Regions from separate parts of the Bacillus sp. FG16 genome, predicted to be linked through region 2. Evidence: riboswitches for the same ligand, from Rfam matches in the RefSeq annotation. Region 2 holds a riboswitch; the other holds the start of a gene.
The links. Region 2 has a riboswitch for cyclic di-GMP ahead of ACODS7_RS28125 (WxL domain-containing protein). Riboswitches for the same ligand answer to the same signal wherever they lie in the genome.
Positions count from the first base shown of each region.

Region 1 (8,189 bases), on a different contig from region 2:
GTTGTCATACCTTTTGTAATTTCGAATGATACTGAATCTGTTAGCTTTTTGTAGCCAGGTAAGCTTTTCGTCTCTACTAATTTGTACTTTCCTACTAATAAATCAGAGATTTTTGCTTTACCATCTTTATCTGTTTTTACTTCTGTTACTACTTTGCCTTGCTCATCTTGCACTTCGAAGACTACGCCCTCTAATACTTTTTGACTATCTTTATCTATTTTTGTAATTTCTACTGAACCTTTGTCTAACTGCTCATTTTCTACTTTTATTGCTAAAGCTTTTGTCATACCTTTTTTTATTTCAAATGGTACTGGTTCTGTTAGCTTTTTATAACCTGGTAAGCTTTTCGTCTCTACTAATTTGTACTTTCCTACTGATAGATCTGAAACGTTTGCTTTTCCATCTTTATCTGTTACTACTTTTCTTACTACGCCATCTTTCTCATCTTGGACTTCAAATTCGACACCGGCTAATACTGCCCCGTTTTCTTTGTCCACTTTTGTAATTTCTATATTACCTTTGTCTACCATTGCATTTTCCACTTGTATTGGGAATATGCCGTCCCCTGTTACATTTACTTCGAACTCTGTTTCTTTTAATTGGTAGCCTTCAGGTGCTTTTGTTTCTTTTAAAATATATTTTCCTGGTGCTAACGGTTTAGAGATTGCCTTACCATCTTTATCTGTAACAATATGTTCGACTACTACACCGTCTTTTACTATATCAAACTCTGCATTTGCTAATGGTTTTTCACCATTTTCCGAATCAATTTTCTTTACTTCAATTTGACCCTTTTGCATAGTGTTTTTAATTTCAATTGTTTTTGTTTCTCCAGCTTGAAGTGTAACCTCTACTGGGCTTGTTAATTTTTGATATCCTTCTGGCGCTACTGTTTCATAAACTTTATACGTCCCAGGAGCTAAAGTTTGAGGTACTGAAAAACCTTTTTCGTCCGTTTTCAGTTTTGCAACAACTTCATTTGCACTATTTCGAACTTCAAATTCGGCACCTTTTAACCCTTTATTCGAATCCTCAGCATCTATTTTATGAATTGATACTGTACCGTCTTTTGGAGCTTCAGGCGGCGTAATGGTTACTTCTTTTGATGTTAATGTTTTATCATCAAAATGTAATTCTGCTTTATTAGGAATCTTCTTATCTACGTAAGAAGATAAGTCTGCATTATTTTTAATTTTCGCCTTAATACTAAGGTTAATTATCTGGTCTTCATATGACTTATAGTCAAAACTCTCACCAAATGTAAATGTTACTTCACTTTTTTGTTTATCTATCTTTAATGTTCCTTTAGAAGTAATATCTTGGCCATTTTGATCATACACCTTTGCCTCTAATACTTCTAAAACATCTTCTAAATCATCACTAATTACCATAGATGTGTATTTAGGCGGATCTTTCGGTATATGTGTACCAACTTGATATTGAATAGGTTGATCCATTTGTGTTAACTGCTGATGTTCTACAGACTTACCAATCTCATCAACTATATTTTTTTCAATGCTAGGTGGATTATCGTCACCTGAACCGGATCCTCCCCCACCACTTACGAATACTTGTCCTACTTTTTCTTCAGTTTTAATATTTTTGCCTTCTAATTTCACTGTATTTTTATGAGGCTTTGCAGCAGGATTTGTAACCTTTGTTTTATATCTTAAAATATAGCCTTTTGAACTGTCTGGAAATTCAATTGTAAATCCAGTCTTTGTTGCATTAATTTTAATGTTAGATAAATCTGCTGGCTTAATATTTGTTGGTGCATAACCATCTTCAAATACAGCCTCTTCTAATACTACGCTGTCTGTAATTAACTCATGCCCAGGTCCTAATGTATCTGTTAATTTAAGATCTTGCATTTCTGTTCCAGTTGCATTTACATATACAAGCCAATCAGCAATTGAAGGATCTTCTTGATTATAAGAACCCCATTTCAATAAATTTTCCGTATTGGGCTGTGGCTTCGGTCTCTCTGTCGTATTATTTACACTTACTTCTTTATTGACGATTTGACCATCAACGTTAAATTCTAATGGAATTTCTTTAACACCATCATATGCTTCTAGACCAAAGTAGAATTCTACGAATAAAGAACCTTTAATGTTATTCTTTCCTTCTACGTAATCACCCATAGTACATGTTAATAGGCCCTTTTTCATCTCACATGTACCAACTGTTTTTCCTTCAGCATCTTTTAAAGGAAAACTCATATTCATAAGGTCTTTTCGAAACTCTTTTGGCATATCAATTGTGAATTGATCTCCACTTTTTATTTTTTCTTTAGCTGACCACTTCACTTCTACTTTCATACCATCTGAGGCTTGATACGGTTCAGATGTCGTGCCATCAGTACGGGAAATATTAATTTCGTCCACTGGACTTTTCATCACAGCAGCTTGAATAACTGGAGCCCACACATTCAGCACTGAAAATAATACTAGAAAAACTAATGAAACCATTGAAATATGCCTTTTAGTACTTTTCATTTGCATAGTTCCCTCCTATTTTTTTATATTTATATAACAAAAAAAAGACCGTCCGGTTGCATCAAAAATGTGCAACCAGACGATCTTAGTAACCAATATGTATTACCGTAGACTCTAAGCTTTGCGGCCTATCCTTTCGAATAGTGTGCTAAAAATATCTTTTATTCTTTTTTTGTTTCATTTTCCTCTTAAACCAAATATTACTATACCGTCTGGACGGTTATAATTCAATACTCTATAAAATTGTTCTATTTTTCTAATAAAAAAAACAATTCACCACTACATTAAATAAGTAATGGTGAATTGTTTTCACATTATATAGTTCGTATATTCTATTTATACGAATTAACAATAAGAGCTTGAATCACTTTTTCTCTTAACTCGGGGCTTAGTCTGCCAACCCCTAAATATTCCGAATACCATAATCCATCTGCTGCTAATCTAATAATTGTTGCACATACTGAATCTATCTCATCGTTTTCTATATTCTTTTGCAGTTGCTGAAATGATTGTTGTAATGGCTCAAGTAATTCAGGTTTTAACATGAATGCTGCCATCATACTACTAGACAACTCTTCTGTTCTTCTCTCATTACTTAATCTTTCCTCTACAAAAGAGCGAACCCATCTCCCTTTCCTCTCTGAGTCTTCCGCTACTTTATTGTAAATAGCGCCCTCATAATCCTCTATCCCTCTGACTATCATACCTTCTATTAAAGCTTCTTTATTTGCAAAGTGATACAATAATCCACCTTTACTTACACCCGCCTCTTTTGCCACTGCTTCTAAGGTTAATTTAGCAACCCCTTTACATTGCACAATTTGAGAAGCGGCCGCCAAAATCTTTTGCCGCGTTATGCTGATACTCATTCCTTTTTAAAACCCCATTTCTACTAAATTTATATAAATACGAATCTTATTTTTAATATTGTTGATTACTACTAAGTATTTTCTTTATACAACAAAAGCTTCATTACCTTTGAATTTTTAGTTACTTATTCTATTAAAAATTTCCATATCATTCAATATGATAACATCAAATACACAACATTGACTATACATCTATACTTTCATATTCATTCCTAATATATCCATTAATAAAATTTACCGATTTAGTCCTTCTTATTACTTTATCCCGCTATTTGCTGGACAGTAAGACCCCCACCTCAAAATTCAGCTAAAACAAAGGAGTTAGGCGGGAGGCGGGCTGCCCATAAATGCCCGATTGGTGAGAACTAATAATCAGTGGGGAATGAACAAAATCCCCACTGATTAAAGTTTCACTTTATATACGCAACATGGACAAGTATATTTCATTTATGTTGCTCCTTTTATTTTTCCTAAAAATAATCTTACCTATTTTTTAGACAAAGTCCTCAAAAAAGAAAACCACCTACCCCCTAAAGAATATAGGGAACAGATGGTTTATGTGTTTTATTAGAAAGTAGTGCCTTCTTTTTTATAATATTCTTTTGAAATCTCTTCATAAAATGCGGCTGATGTCGCGTAGAAATAAGGTGCTAACCATAAGAAACCGATTCCTATAGTAAGAATACTTAATATGAACCAGCCTAAGAAACTTAAGCATAGTAAAAAGTAATCCATTTTATGTCCATTCATCATATGACGACTCTCAGTAATCGCTTGATTCGCTGTATATTCTGGATGATCATTCAAAATAAAATATGTCATAGAATAAGAAAATGATTTAATAATACCTGGAATAATAAGAAGTAATGTCCATAGAGTCAAGTATACATACATTAGTAAATATGTTAAAAACGACTTCATCAACTTACTTCCATCGCTAAACCATCTAAATATATGACCAATGCGAGCATCAGTCCCACGAATTGCATTTAAAACAAGATAATAGGCACCTATTGTTAATGGACCAATAACAAGCATTACAATAATACTTACTGTAAGTGAATCACTTGCCTCTTCCCAACCCCAAAATATCGAGAAAATACCTGTTGTTAGCATTTCAACAGCTCCAATAAGGATTCCAATTAATAAAGTTGCCCCTACCGCTAATCCCCATCTTCCTTTTAATGCATCAAGTGCTTCTCTTTTCAACTGACTTATCATATATAACCTCCTAATACTATTTGTATTTTTGTATACCATTTACATCAAAAATTCCACATATTCCCCAAAACAGAAGCATATTACCTTTTTTCATGCGTATTGATACATGTTTGCTGTAGTTGTACTAATATATGGATTAAACGACTCTTTTCCCTATAACAAAAAAGCTTGCCCTTCAGACTAGGCAAGCTTTCTCAAATTATTCCTCACTCATTCTCTTCTTATACCAATCCTGCATTCTCTCCGCGTCTTCTACTCTCGTATGCTCTATTTTATAACTAGATGATGCACTAGAAAACTTATACGTACATAAATCCGCTCGGCGCTGGAAATATGATTGTGTCTTCTCCATTGATTGGACATGTCTTCTTCTAATAAGTCCTGTATATTTTCCGACGCTACGATAGACAAGTGTAATTTGTTCTCCGTTAACACTGTAACCATTTGTTTTAAATGTTGCGTATCCAAGTGTAAAGATGAGGATCGCGAGCGGAATTAATGCCCACATGATGAAGTGCTTTTCAGAGTATATACTTATTCCAGTAAGCGGGATTCCTAACATAGCGAAGAAAATGAAACTATCAATGAGATAGCGGCGCAATGCTGCTTTTGGTAATGAAATAATGTTTGTATTCAGTTCATATGGTAACTGTAAATGTGCGAGTAACTGTTGCACGCGATCTTTTCGAATAATTGGATGCAGCGTAACTTTTTCTTTTTCGTCATCCATTCCCTTACTTTGAATTACTTCTACTTGCACAGCACAATAACCGAATGGTTGGCGTAAAATGCTTTCTTTTATCGTAATACCTTGAATACGGTGCAATTTTAGTACGAGTTCTTTTCTTTCCAGTAACCCTTGCGAAATACGGACTTCATCATTTTTTCGATTTACTGTGAAGTTACCATGTTTTAACGCGTAGCCAATTGTAGATATAACCCACGAAAGAACGAGCAAAATAGCTACCATGAAAATCCAGCCATATATATCATGTTCCATTACATACGACTTTACGCCATTCTCTATCCATTTCGGAATGTACTCATCTACTTGGTGATAGACGAAAAAGATTAAAGAGAATAATAGTCCAAATTGACCAGATGTAACAGATGCTAATAAAATCTCTTTCCAAGTTAATTTATACTCTGTCGCTTGTTTTTCTTCTGTAACAATTTCTTTTTCTACTGTATTTTCTGTTGCTTCGTCTAACGTTCCTTCTGCTTTCACTTCTGGAGTTGGCTCATTTAGCAAAGCAATAAGCTCCGCCGCTTCTTCTGCCGTAATACCAGCTAAGCTAACTTCTGCTTCATCGCCCCCACCAGCTGTTTCAATCTGAATTTTTTTCAAACCGAGCATTTGATAGAGCACGTTAGAACTTGTATTAATCGTTTGAACACGTTCTTTATTTAAGTAGCTCTCCTTTTTCACGAAGAGACCTTTTTTCACATGTAATACGTTATTTTCAACCCAATATGTTGTGTAATACCATTTTTCAAATGCTGAAAAAACGGTGAGTAAACCAAATGCTGCGGGAATTAAATACCAAAACGGAAATTTTCCGTTTAAGCTGAACATGAAAATAATGAGTGGTATAAAATCTGTTATTTTTAATTCTAATAACATCGTGATTGGATGCTGCCTCTTATACATCCTCATCACTCACTTTCGCTAATTCTGCGATTTTCGTTTTCAACATTTCTGCTTCATACATCGTTAAGCCTGGGATGCTGTGAGAAGTTGCTGCCGTTGAAATGTGTAATTCTGCTAAGCCATATTTTCTCATAATCGGACCTTGTTCAATCGTTACGTGCTGTACACGAATCATCGGTACTAATACGCGCTTTACGACAAAAAGACCATGCTGAATTTCAAGCTCTTCCTCATTTAGTTGGTAGCTGTAATAACGTTGACGTAGTTTCGGGAATAAGAAGTACGAAAATGGTGCGAACACAACTGTTAGCCCAATCATCACATACAAAATCCACGCCCACCAATCAAACTTTATCATAAGGAAAAGGTAAGCTAAAATGACGAGTATACCGATCCCTTCTTCAATTACAGCACGAACTTTCCACACCTTGACCATGTCAGGGTGAATTTCATTTTTCAATGGATCCATGTAACCACTCCAAATCTAGTAATCTAATATATGAATACTCTTAATCTACATTTTACATAACTTTACAGAAAATTGAAATTTAATCTTCTTTCTTCTCTGGAATAAAATATCCGAACCAAAGTAACCAAATGAAACCGATTAACTTCATCCAACTTCCATCCGCTTGAAAAGCTTCAATCATACCTGGTATTTTATAAACCCCAATAAATCCAAGAAAACCGAGCCACCAGTTTTTTTGCATTTTCATTTTTACTCCTCCTTCATTACGTTTTTCACATTTCGAATCCAAATTTCTTTATACTTTAACTGGAATCCCATGAGCATATAGTTGCTCATATTATCGATCACGAGTGCTAGCGTATGAGCATTTTCTTCCGTTTCATGTTGTGACACAACGCCCAGTCTCGCGCCTTTCTTCAATAAATCGTGGAAACCATGTAAGAAATCCTCTTGTATTTCAAATAAACGTTTCTGGTACTTTTCATTTCGCGATGCAGTTACGATAAATTCATTGATAACGCGTAGTATTCCTTCTTGCCCTTCATACTCAGAGAGCATATGTAAACCATCTGTGATTAACTTTTCTGCAAAGTTTTCTTTCGTATACTGCTCTTTATCGAAGTAATTTGCAAAATGATAATCAGAAAAAATCTCTTCAAATAAAAAATCAACTAACGCTTCTTTAGAAGAAAAATGATAGTAAATAGCCGGTTTTGAAATACCTACCTCTTTCGCAATCATGGAAAGACTCATCTTCTCAATGCCATGTTCTGCCATAAGTTTAAATGATGCCTCTACAATGTTCTGCGATGTTTGTAAATTCTTCGTCATACTGTACCTCACTTATTTTTACTTACCGGTCGGTAAGTAAATTATAAAACAAAACGAAATGATTTTCAATTTAGTTAGTACTACAGAAGGGGTTTATTGGAAAATACAGAAAGTTATAAAGTAAAAGCAACATATAACAATAAGGGGGATATCATATGGGACTTGGTGGTAATGGCGGCGGTGAAGCGGGACAAGCTGGCAAGAGCGGATTTTCATTAATCATTGTACTTTTTATCGTATTGATTATAGTTGGAGTTAGCTATATCGGACTTAGCTTCTAAGAAAAGGCGTCCTACATTACACATGTAGGACGCCTTCTTTTTAATCCCTATTCAGCAACCGCATACGATAACAATTCATCGTTACTTCCCCAAGTCTTTGCAATAATTGATAGTTCGCATACGCGCCGACCGGGGCACCGATTATGGGTACGAGCTGAAGCATTTTTGCTAAATCGATATAGTCTCGGTACTCTGTTTGGAACTTTTCCCAGTCCATATGATTTTCTTCTTCTGTATCCCATGTTTCGATTGCTTTCCATATTTCTTTTCGGTGGTCGTCACTTGAAAAGGCAAGCTGGAAAACGTGAAGGATAAAAAGGCGCTCTTCTTTGTCGCTCGTATCAAATCCGTACAATGTTGCTGCATCGA
Region 1 covers NZ_JBMDKC010000035.1:39,551-47,739, reverse strand. Annotated here, with positions in the region: partial or broken gene ACODS7_RS14855 (SpaA isopeptide-forming pilin-related protein) at 1-2,504, opposite strand, end outside; cyclic di-GMP riboswitch class I at 2,566-2,658, opposite strand; gene ACODS7_RS14850 (TetR/AcrR family transcriptional regulator) at 2,831-3,367, opposite strand; gene ACODS7_RS14845 (DUF975 family protein) at 3,935-4,588, opposite strand; gene ACODS7_RS14840 (PH domain-containing protein) at 4,788-6,239, opposite strand; gene ACODS7_RS14835 (PH domain-containing protein) at 6,232-6,708, opposite strand; gene ACODS7_RS14830 (hypothetical protein) at 6,788-6,955, opposite strand; gene ACODS7_RS14825 (TetR/AcrR family transcriptional regulator) at 6,958-7,539, opposite strand; gene ACODS7_RS14820 (YjcZ family sporulation protein) at 7,695-7,820, shown strand; gene ecsC (ecs operon protein EcsC) at 7,861-8,189, opposite strand, start outside.
Region 1: another riboswitch for cyclic di-GMP. It lies ahead of ACODS7_RS14855 (SpaA isopeptide-forming pilin-related protein); the one in region 2 lies ahead of ACODS7_RS28125 (WxL domain-containing protein).

Region 2 (8,189 bases):
ATTTTTGAAATAGAAAATATGAATAATATGATAAGTGAGTTGATGGAAGTTGCTACATGCAAACCTTCTATTTATAAGAAACATGATGTGGGGAAAATTGTATTACAAGTAATAACAAGTCTTCGCGAAAAAATGAATGAATTAAACGTACAGTTTATTTCTAATGTGGAAGAAAAAACAATAGAAATTGAATGTGATGAACGAAGAATAAGAGGAGTCTTTTTATATACGATAAAAAATGCTTTAGAGGCAATGGAACAAGGTGGCATATTACATGTAAGATTAGAAAATAAAGGGAAAGAGTATGTAATGATCAGCGTGATTGATAATGGTCATGGTATTAAGCAAGAAAACTTAATTCGTGTTACAGAGGCCTTTTATACAACGAAACAAGATAAAATTGGTCTGGGACTTACGGTAGCGAATCGAATTGTCACCGAGCACCTTGGTGAGCTGCATATTTCAAGTGAAAGAGATACTGGAACGAGAATAGACATCATTCTCCCAAGGAAGTGTGGAAATACTGAAATCCAAGTGGAAGAAAAGCTAGGAGTTACCATATGAATAAAGGCTATATATTTAAAAATGAAGAAATAAAGGCGCTGAAAGCATTTTTAAGTTTATTTTTCATTATATTTTTTGTATATGATCTTGCCTATGAATTTATCGTACCATTAATCGGTGGAGAGCAAGAAGGCGTAGGAGAGTTTGAAGATGGCTTAGGCTTATGGCTTTACTTTTTGATGGTGGTATTGTTTTGTATTGGAATATACTTTATGAAATGGAAAAATGTTTTTGCGGTAAAGTATATTATTCTAATTGGCTATAATGTATTAGATTGTATCCATAACATTATGATTTATTATGGTAGCGATGCAGAATTTGACGGTGGAAATATAGTAGAAGGATTTTTTATTTTGTTCGCACCAATCTTTGTGAATAAAAGATATTTCTGGTTAGTTCCAGCGATACTTGTCGGAAAGTATGCTCTTACAGGAATCATTATTCAATCTTCTCTCGTTTTAATTCCAATGGCATTATATAGCGTATTTACTATCATATGTTGGATTATATTTTTGAGGGTTCAGTCTTACGTTCGTACGCTTGAGATGATGGATAAAGAAATAAAACAGACAGAAAAACTAGCAGCTGTTGGAAAGATGGCAACGGTTATTGGTTATAAGATTAGAAGACCTTTAGCAAACTTAAAAAAACTTGTGAATAAACAAGCAGACAAGCATCCAGAGGATAAAATTTATAGTGATATTATGAAACAAGAAGTAGATCGGATTCATATAATTGCTACAGAACTTAGTGGATTTGAGAAATCTAAATCACTAGAATCAGAAACTCATAACATACAAGAAATTATCTCTTATGTTATTCGAGTTATGGAAAAGCCTGCTTTAAAACAAGGAGTCTATATACAAGGTATTTACAGTAAAGACTTACCATCAATTACATGTGATGAAAAACGATTAAAACAGGTCTTTTTTAATTTAATTAAAAATGCAATTGAAGCAATGTCAGTTGGCGGAACAATTACGATTAAAGTTACTGTAAAAGATGGAATCATCATTCAAGTGAAAGATGAGGGATGCGGCATTCCGAAAGATAAAATTCCAAAGTTAAATGAAGCCTTTTATACAACGAAAGAAACAGGAACTGGTCTAGGTTTAGTAGTTACAGAAAAAATTATTAAAGACCACAACGGTAAAATGAGTTTTGAAAGTGAAGTTGGGGTTGGAACGACGGTTGAGGTTATGTTACCACTGCATTAAATAGAAAAAACATCACTTCCAAATAAGTGATGTTTTTCTATTTTATCTTGCTATTTGTGGATAGTAAAAATCTCATTTTATCGATAAAGAATGTATGATGTATTTCTAAGATCAAAATGTTTTTTTAAGTTTTTATTATGGATTTTTCAGTGAAAAATTTAGACTATAAAAATTAATTGTTTTTTTCTAAAAAAACTATTTTCTTTTTTGGGTTTTAATGGTATATTCAAAACACGATAAATAAATACCTATTTTTGGCACACTATTCGAAAGGATAGGTCGCAAAGCTAAGAGTCTAAAGTAATGAAAATTACTATGATAGTCTGGTTGCAGTTTGGATTTTCACACATAGTTGTATGTATGAAAATCGAAGAGGCAACCGGATTTTTTATTGTCTCAAAAAGAAAAAATAAATGGGCACACTATTCGAAAGGATAGGTCGCAAAGCTAAGAGTCTAAGGTAATGAAAATTACTATGATAGTCTGGTTGCAGTTTGGATTTTCACACATAGTTGTATGTATGAAAATCGAAGAGGCAACCGGATTTTTTATTGTCTCAAAAAGAAAAAATAAATGGGCACACTATTCGAAAGGATAGGTCGCAAAGCTAAGAGTCTAAGGTAATGAAAATTACTATGATAGTCTGGTTGCAGTTTGGATTTTCACACATGTTGTGATGTATGAAAATCGAAAAGGCAACCAGGCTTTTTATTTTCTAGGAATACACATTATGATTGTAAATTTAGCTGAATAATAAATTTAATGTTCAAAATATTCGGTTCATAAGAAGTGAGGGAGGGAAGTACATTGCAAAATCAAATAGGTAAATTTGGGCGTATACTTCTCGCTGGAGGAATATTATTTACGCAAGTTGGTGTGCTAGATTACTCTGCAACGAAAGTTTATGCGGTTACAAACGACGAGCAAGGACGTTTTATCGTTCATATGGATAAACAAGAAATAAAAGTTGATGAAAATGTAGTATTAAAGATTACAAATACAAATAAACAAGATGCTAATATCGAGCTGAAATTATCTAATGAACAGCTGTTCAATGAAGCAGAAACAAAAAAAATGAACGAAAACAATAAAGCGATTCAAAACATTTCAGTAACAGAAGATCACATTGTAAAAATTGAAAAGAATGAACAAAGTAATTTTATCGGTGACGTATATGTAGTCATTCAAATGAAAAAAGCTGGAGAGTACAAATTTGAACCGATAGTGAAGTTTGAAGGGAATGAAAAGAAAATTGAATCTCCTTCTCTACATGTTGTAGAGAAAAAAGAGGCTTTAAATGTAGCTATTTCTGATGAAAATCCAAAGGCTTCAGAGGAAGTTATGAAAAAAGAAATCAGTGAAAAAGTGAAAGTATCGGAAGAAAATAAAAAACAAGAAATAAATGCTACTAACGCTGAAGTTCCAAAAGAAACGAAGACTTTAGCGAAAGAAAAGGTTAATGAAGAACTCATACCAAAGGAAAATGAATTAAAAGAGAGCAATAGGATAAACGAAAGTAATCAGGAATTACCTGCTATTCAACCTGAGAAGGCATTAAAGAGCCAATCTCTACTAGCTGCTAGTCCTGTTACAAGTATTCTTAAATATCCAAATGTAAAAGTAATAAATAATAGAACAGGTGAAGGGCCTTCTATCTTGGGTAAATATGCTTTTAGATTTGTTTGGAGCCCACAAGTAACATATGAGGTAAAGGGTAGTAGCAATGATAGAAGTGGTCAAAGTCAATATACATTTAGAAATTCAAATAGAGAACAGTATGTATTAGTAAAAAAAGCTGGTGAATATCAAGGGAAATGGATAGATGTCCGTATTAATATTCACTCTATGACAGCTTCATCTGTAGATGTTAAAACACCAATAACTAAAGATGATGCAAAAAACTTTTTACAATTATATGGGAACGGAAGGTCAGGACAAACTTATAATGCTTCCTTTGAATTTTATGAACACGGAACAAGTAAAAAAGTACCATTAACAGCAATGTGGAATTTCAAAAGGATAAACAGTTATAAAAATGTTACGTTACGTAATGATGGTAGTCATTTAACGAATTTATACGTGTATGATACGAGTTCAATTAGGTATCAAGACAAAGGGAATAATAAAATAGAGTTTTCTGGAACAGCAGGCCCAGTAGCTACTCCAGAAGCAGATATGACAATTACATTTGATAATTTAACAGAATTACCGCTAGAAGTTAGGTTAAATGCTTCAGGTGTTAATGTATCATACGATCAATTAGCGATTGCACAAATTGAAATTCCAGCTCCAAGTGTAATAGGAGATATTGTGGAAGATAATTCCCGTCAACTTTCTTATAAGGTATATCAAAATATGCCTGCTCAATCGAAAGACATTCACTATGCGAAATCTTTTGTATTAGAAAGTGAAGTGAATAAGGATTTTACTGTGAATAATGTTTCCATTCAAGATGTGGAGAGTGGAGATGATGTAAGTAGCTTCTTTGATATTAGCAGGAAAAACAATAAAGTCACTGCGGTTGCGAAAGCAAATGCGCTAAAAACAGAAGAATTCAACGGGAAAATTTACGAGATGACAATTACAGGTTCTCCTGTAAAAGGTGCTGATGTAATGAAATATTACAAAAATGGTTATCTTGAAATACCGGTGTCAGCTAAAAATTATTTAGATGGTGATAAGAATGGGCAAGATAGTAATCGAGATGGAGTCGCAAAAATAAGCTATAAAGGTATTCCAACTGGGAAACCAGTCCCACAAAAAGTAGTGCAAGGAACAGATTTAACAAAAATGGATATTTCTAAATTTGTGACAGATTTATCTGTAGATACGCATTTGGATGTAGATAAACCAATATCAGTAGTGAAGTTAATCAATATTCCAGATACCAAAACAATAGGGAATCATACTGTAACGGTTGTAATTGAAACGAAGCAAGGTGTACAAGCGGAGATTCAAGTGCCGGTTACTGTCGTTGATGGGACTTTAAAGTTAGTAGACGTACCAAAAGAAATTACATTTGGAGATTTAACAATGCCATCGAAAACAACGACATACGCACCGAAGGCGATTTCAAATCCTTTAAAGGTAACTGATGATCGTGTTAAAAAGCAAAAATGGAGTGTATATGTAAAGGAAATCACACCATTAACTTCAGCGCAAAATGACACATTGACAGGAGCATTGATTTACAAACGAAATGGAAAGGATACACCTTTAAGTACTTCTAGTATAGAAGCATTCTCGTATACTTCTAAAAACGACGAGGAGGTTTCACTAAATTGGAAGGAAAACGAAGGAATTCATTTACAAGTAAAACCAGGGCCGAATGTCAAAGCAAATACTAAATATGCTGGACAGCTAGAATGGACATTAACCGATGCTCCTCTCTAAAAATATATGAAATATATAAATTTTAGAAAGGAGAGAGTAATGAAAAAAATAGTTGGTATTATCGTTTCCACAGTTATATGTGTGCCGTTTCTTATGGCAAATGTAGTAACGGCTACAAGTACGAATTCAAAAGCGGGTATTACATTTTCGAATAGCTATACACCAAATACATCAACTGATCCGGCAAAGATAAATACAAAAAAAGAGACAGTTGATAAAAATAAAAATGGAGATAAATATTTACCGAAAACAGGAGGCCAGACACGGGACTTCAAACAATATATAGGATTGTTTTCGATTGTTTTATCTCTATATGTATTCAAAAGAATTAGGGGAAAGCAAGTGTATTCAAAATAAAAAATAGATGAAAACAGAGAAAAGGGGAAGGTACATATGAAACTAGCAAAATTAGCATTAATCGGTGCAGTATTATTAACATCAGTTGCAGCAGTAGGAACTTCAGCATTTGCGGAAGAGAAAGCAAATATGAAATCAAAAACAGATGTAACGTTTATTGAAGATACAAGCACAACAGATCCAAACAATCCAGAAAATCCAAATGAAAAAGTTACACCAGAGAACCCTGGTGAACATGAAATAGGAACAAAAGGTCCATTAAGTATTAACTACGTTTCTAACTTACACTTCGGCGAGCAAGTTATCTCTGGTAATGATCAAACGTACTTTGCAAAATTGGATAAAGTGAAACAAGAGAGCAAAACAGTTGAAGTACCTAACTTCGTATCTGTAACAGATAACCGTGGTACAAATGCAGGATGGAAATTGAAAGTAAAGCAAAATGCACAATTTAAAAGTGGTAATAGTGAGTTAACAAATGCAGCTTTAAGCTTAAGTAACCCAGCTGTAAATTCTGTAACTGATGCACAATATGCACCTACAACATTTAAAAATAAAGTAACGCTAGCTCCAGGTGGAGATGCGGTGGAAATTACTACTGCCGCAAAGAATAAAGGTATGGGTGATTGGACGACTGCATTCGGTAAAGGAACAGAACAAGGTAAACAGAGTGTGAGCTTATTCGTACCAGGTACGACAGCGAAAGAAAAAGATGCGAAATATTCAGCTGAGTTAACTTGGACTTTAGAAGATACACCAAACTAAGCTTATATAAGATTTAAAATTAAGAATGACTGAATTTTAAAAATAATCATAAAGGGGTATAAAACTATGAAACTAGCAAAAATAGCATTAATTGGAGCGGTAACATTATCATCAGTATCAGTAGGGACGTCTGCATTTGCAGCTGAGAAAGATGGCGGGAAATTAGACTCAAAAGCATTTATTAAATTCGAGAAAAATACAGATAAAATTGATGTTGTTAATCCAGAGAATCCAGATGAAACTGTAGATCCAGTTGATCCAGATAAAAAAGGTACAGATGGTCCACTAAGTATTGATTATGTATCTAACTTCAACTTTAAAACACAAAAAGCATCAGGGAATAACGAAATCTACTTTGCAGAATTAGATAAAGTAAAGAAAAAAGTAGACGGTTCTGTAATTGACGTGCCGAACTACGTTCAAGTAACAGATAATCGTGGTACAAATGCTGGATGGCATTTAACAGTAAAACAAAATGGTCAATTCAAAACTGCAGATGATAAAGCGTTGGATGGCGCGGCATTGACATTAAAAAATTCAGCTTTGAAATCAAATGCAGGTAGCGACGCACCAACAGCAGAACAATCTATCACATTAAATCCAAGTGGTGCAGCATCTGATTTAATCGATGCAAAAGAAAACCAAGGTATGGGTACATGGGTAAATACGTTTGGTAAAGATGCAACAGAAGCGAAACAAAGCGTAGAGTTATCTGTACCAGGTAAAACGAAAAAAGAACAAACACAATACACAACTTCACTAACTTGGGAACTAACAGACGCTCCTATGTAAGTAAGAGGAATTTTAAGATAAAAGAGGAAAATGAGAAGAGATAAGGGAATGGCTTTAACCTTGTCTCTTTCTTGTCTATAAAATGGATATGAAGGGGATTACATAAGAGATGGTAAAAAAACTATTTACTAGCTTACTATTAATTACATTCTTCATGGTAAACGCTTTTTCAGTATATGCAGCTGAAATGAAATTCGCTGTGACAGCAGTTATACCAGAAAATCAAATTGATAAAAATCAAACGTATTTTGATTTGAAAATGCAACCTGGACAAAAGCAAACAATTCAAGTCCAAATGAAAAATGATACGAATAAAGAAGTTGTGGTAGAATCGTTTGCTAATGCAGCAATTACGAATAGTAATGGTATTACAGATTATAGTACAGTAGAACCAAAAACGGATTCTACTTTGAAATATCCGTTTTCTAAAATTGCTAAAATGCCAAAAGAAACGAAAGTACCGGCTAACAGCATAGTGACAGTTGATATAAACTTGGAAATGCCAAGTGAGTCGTTTGATGGTGTTATTTTAGGTGGTTTATACTTTAAAGAAAAAGAAGATGAGAATGCAAAGAAAAAAGATGAAGGTGTGCAAATTGAAAATAAATATGCATACGCAATTGGTGTTGTTTTAAAAGAGACAGATGCTGAAGTAAAACCAGACATGAAATTAAACGAAGTAAAGCCAACACAAGTTAACGGGCGTAACGTTGTTACTGCAAATTTACAAAACGTAAAGCCAGCAATGTTAAAAAATTTAAGGGTTGATGCAAAGGTATATAAAGAAAAAGGTACAGATGTTTTATTTGAAGCGAAAAAAGAAAATTTAAGAATGGCGCCAAACTCAAACTTTGATTACGCTATTAGCTGGGAAAACAAAGCGTTTGATCCAGGAACGTACCGAGTAGAAGTGAAAGCTACTGATGGCGATCAAAAGTGGGAATGGACGAAGAAATTTACAATTGAAGGAAAGACAGCCGATAAGTTAAATGATACAGCGGTAGAAGCGAAAAAAGACTACACGCTATATTACATTATCAGCGGAGTACTACTGGTAATTATATTATTAGTTCTTGTGTTCTTCTTAGGTAGACGCTCTAA
Region 2 covers NZ_JBMDKC010000123.1:2,499-10,687, reverse strand. Annotated here, with positions in the region: gene ACODS7_RS28135 (ATP-binding protein) at 1-564, shown strand, start outside; gene ACODS7_RS28130 (ATP-binding protein) at 561-1,781, shown strand; cyclic di-GMP riboswitch class I at 2,028-2,116, shown strand; cyclic di-GMP riboswitch class I at 2,188-2,276, shown strand; cyclic di-GMP riboswitch class I at 2,348-2,436, shown strand; gene ACODS7_RS28125 (WxL domain-containing protein) at 2,589-5,174, shown strand; gene ACODS7_RS28120 (EF2685/EF0750 family sortase-dependent surface protein) at 5,214-5,531, shown strand; gene ACODS7_RS28115 (WxL domain-containing protein) at 5,568-6,296, shown strand; gene ACODS7_RS28110 (WxL domain-containing protein) at 6,363-7,088, shown strand; gene ACODS7_RS28105 (WxLIP family cell surface protein) at 7,198-8,189, shown strand, end outside.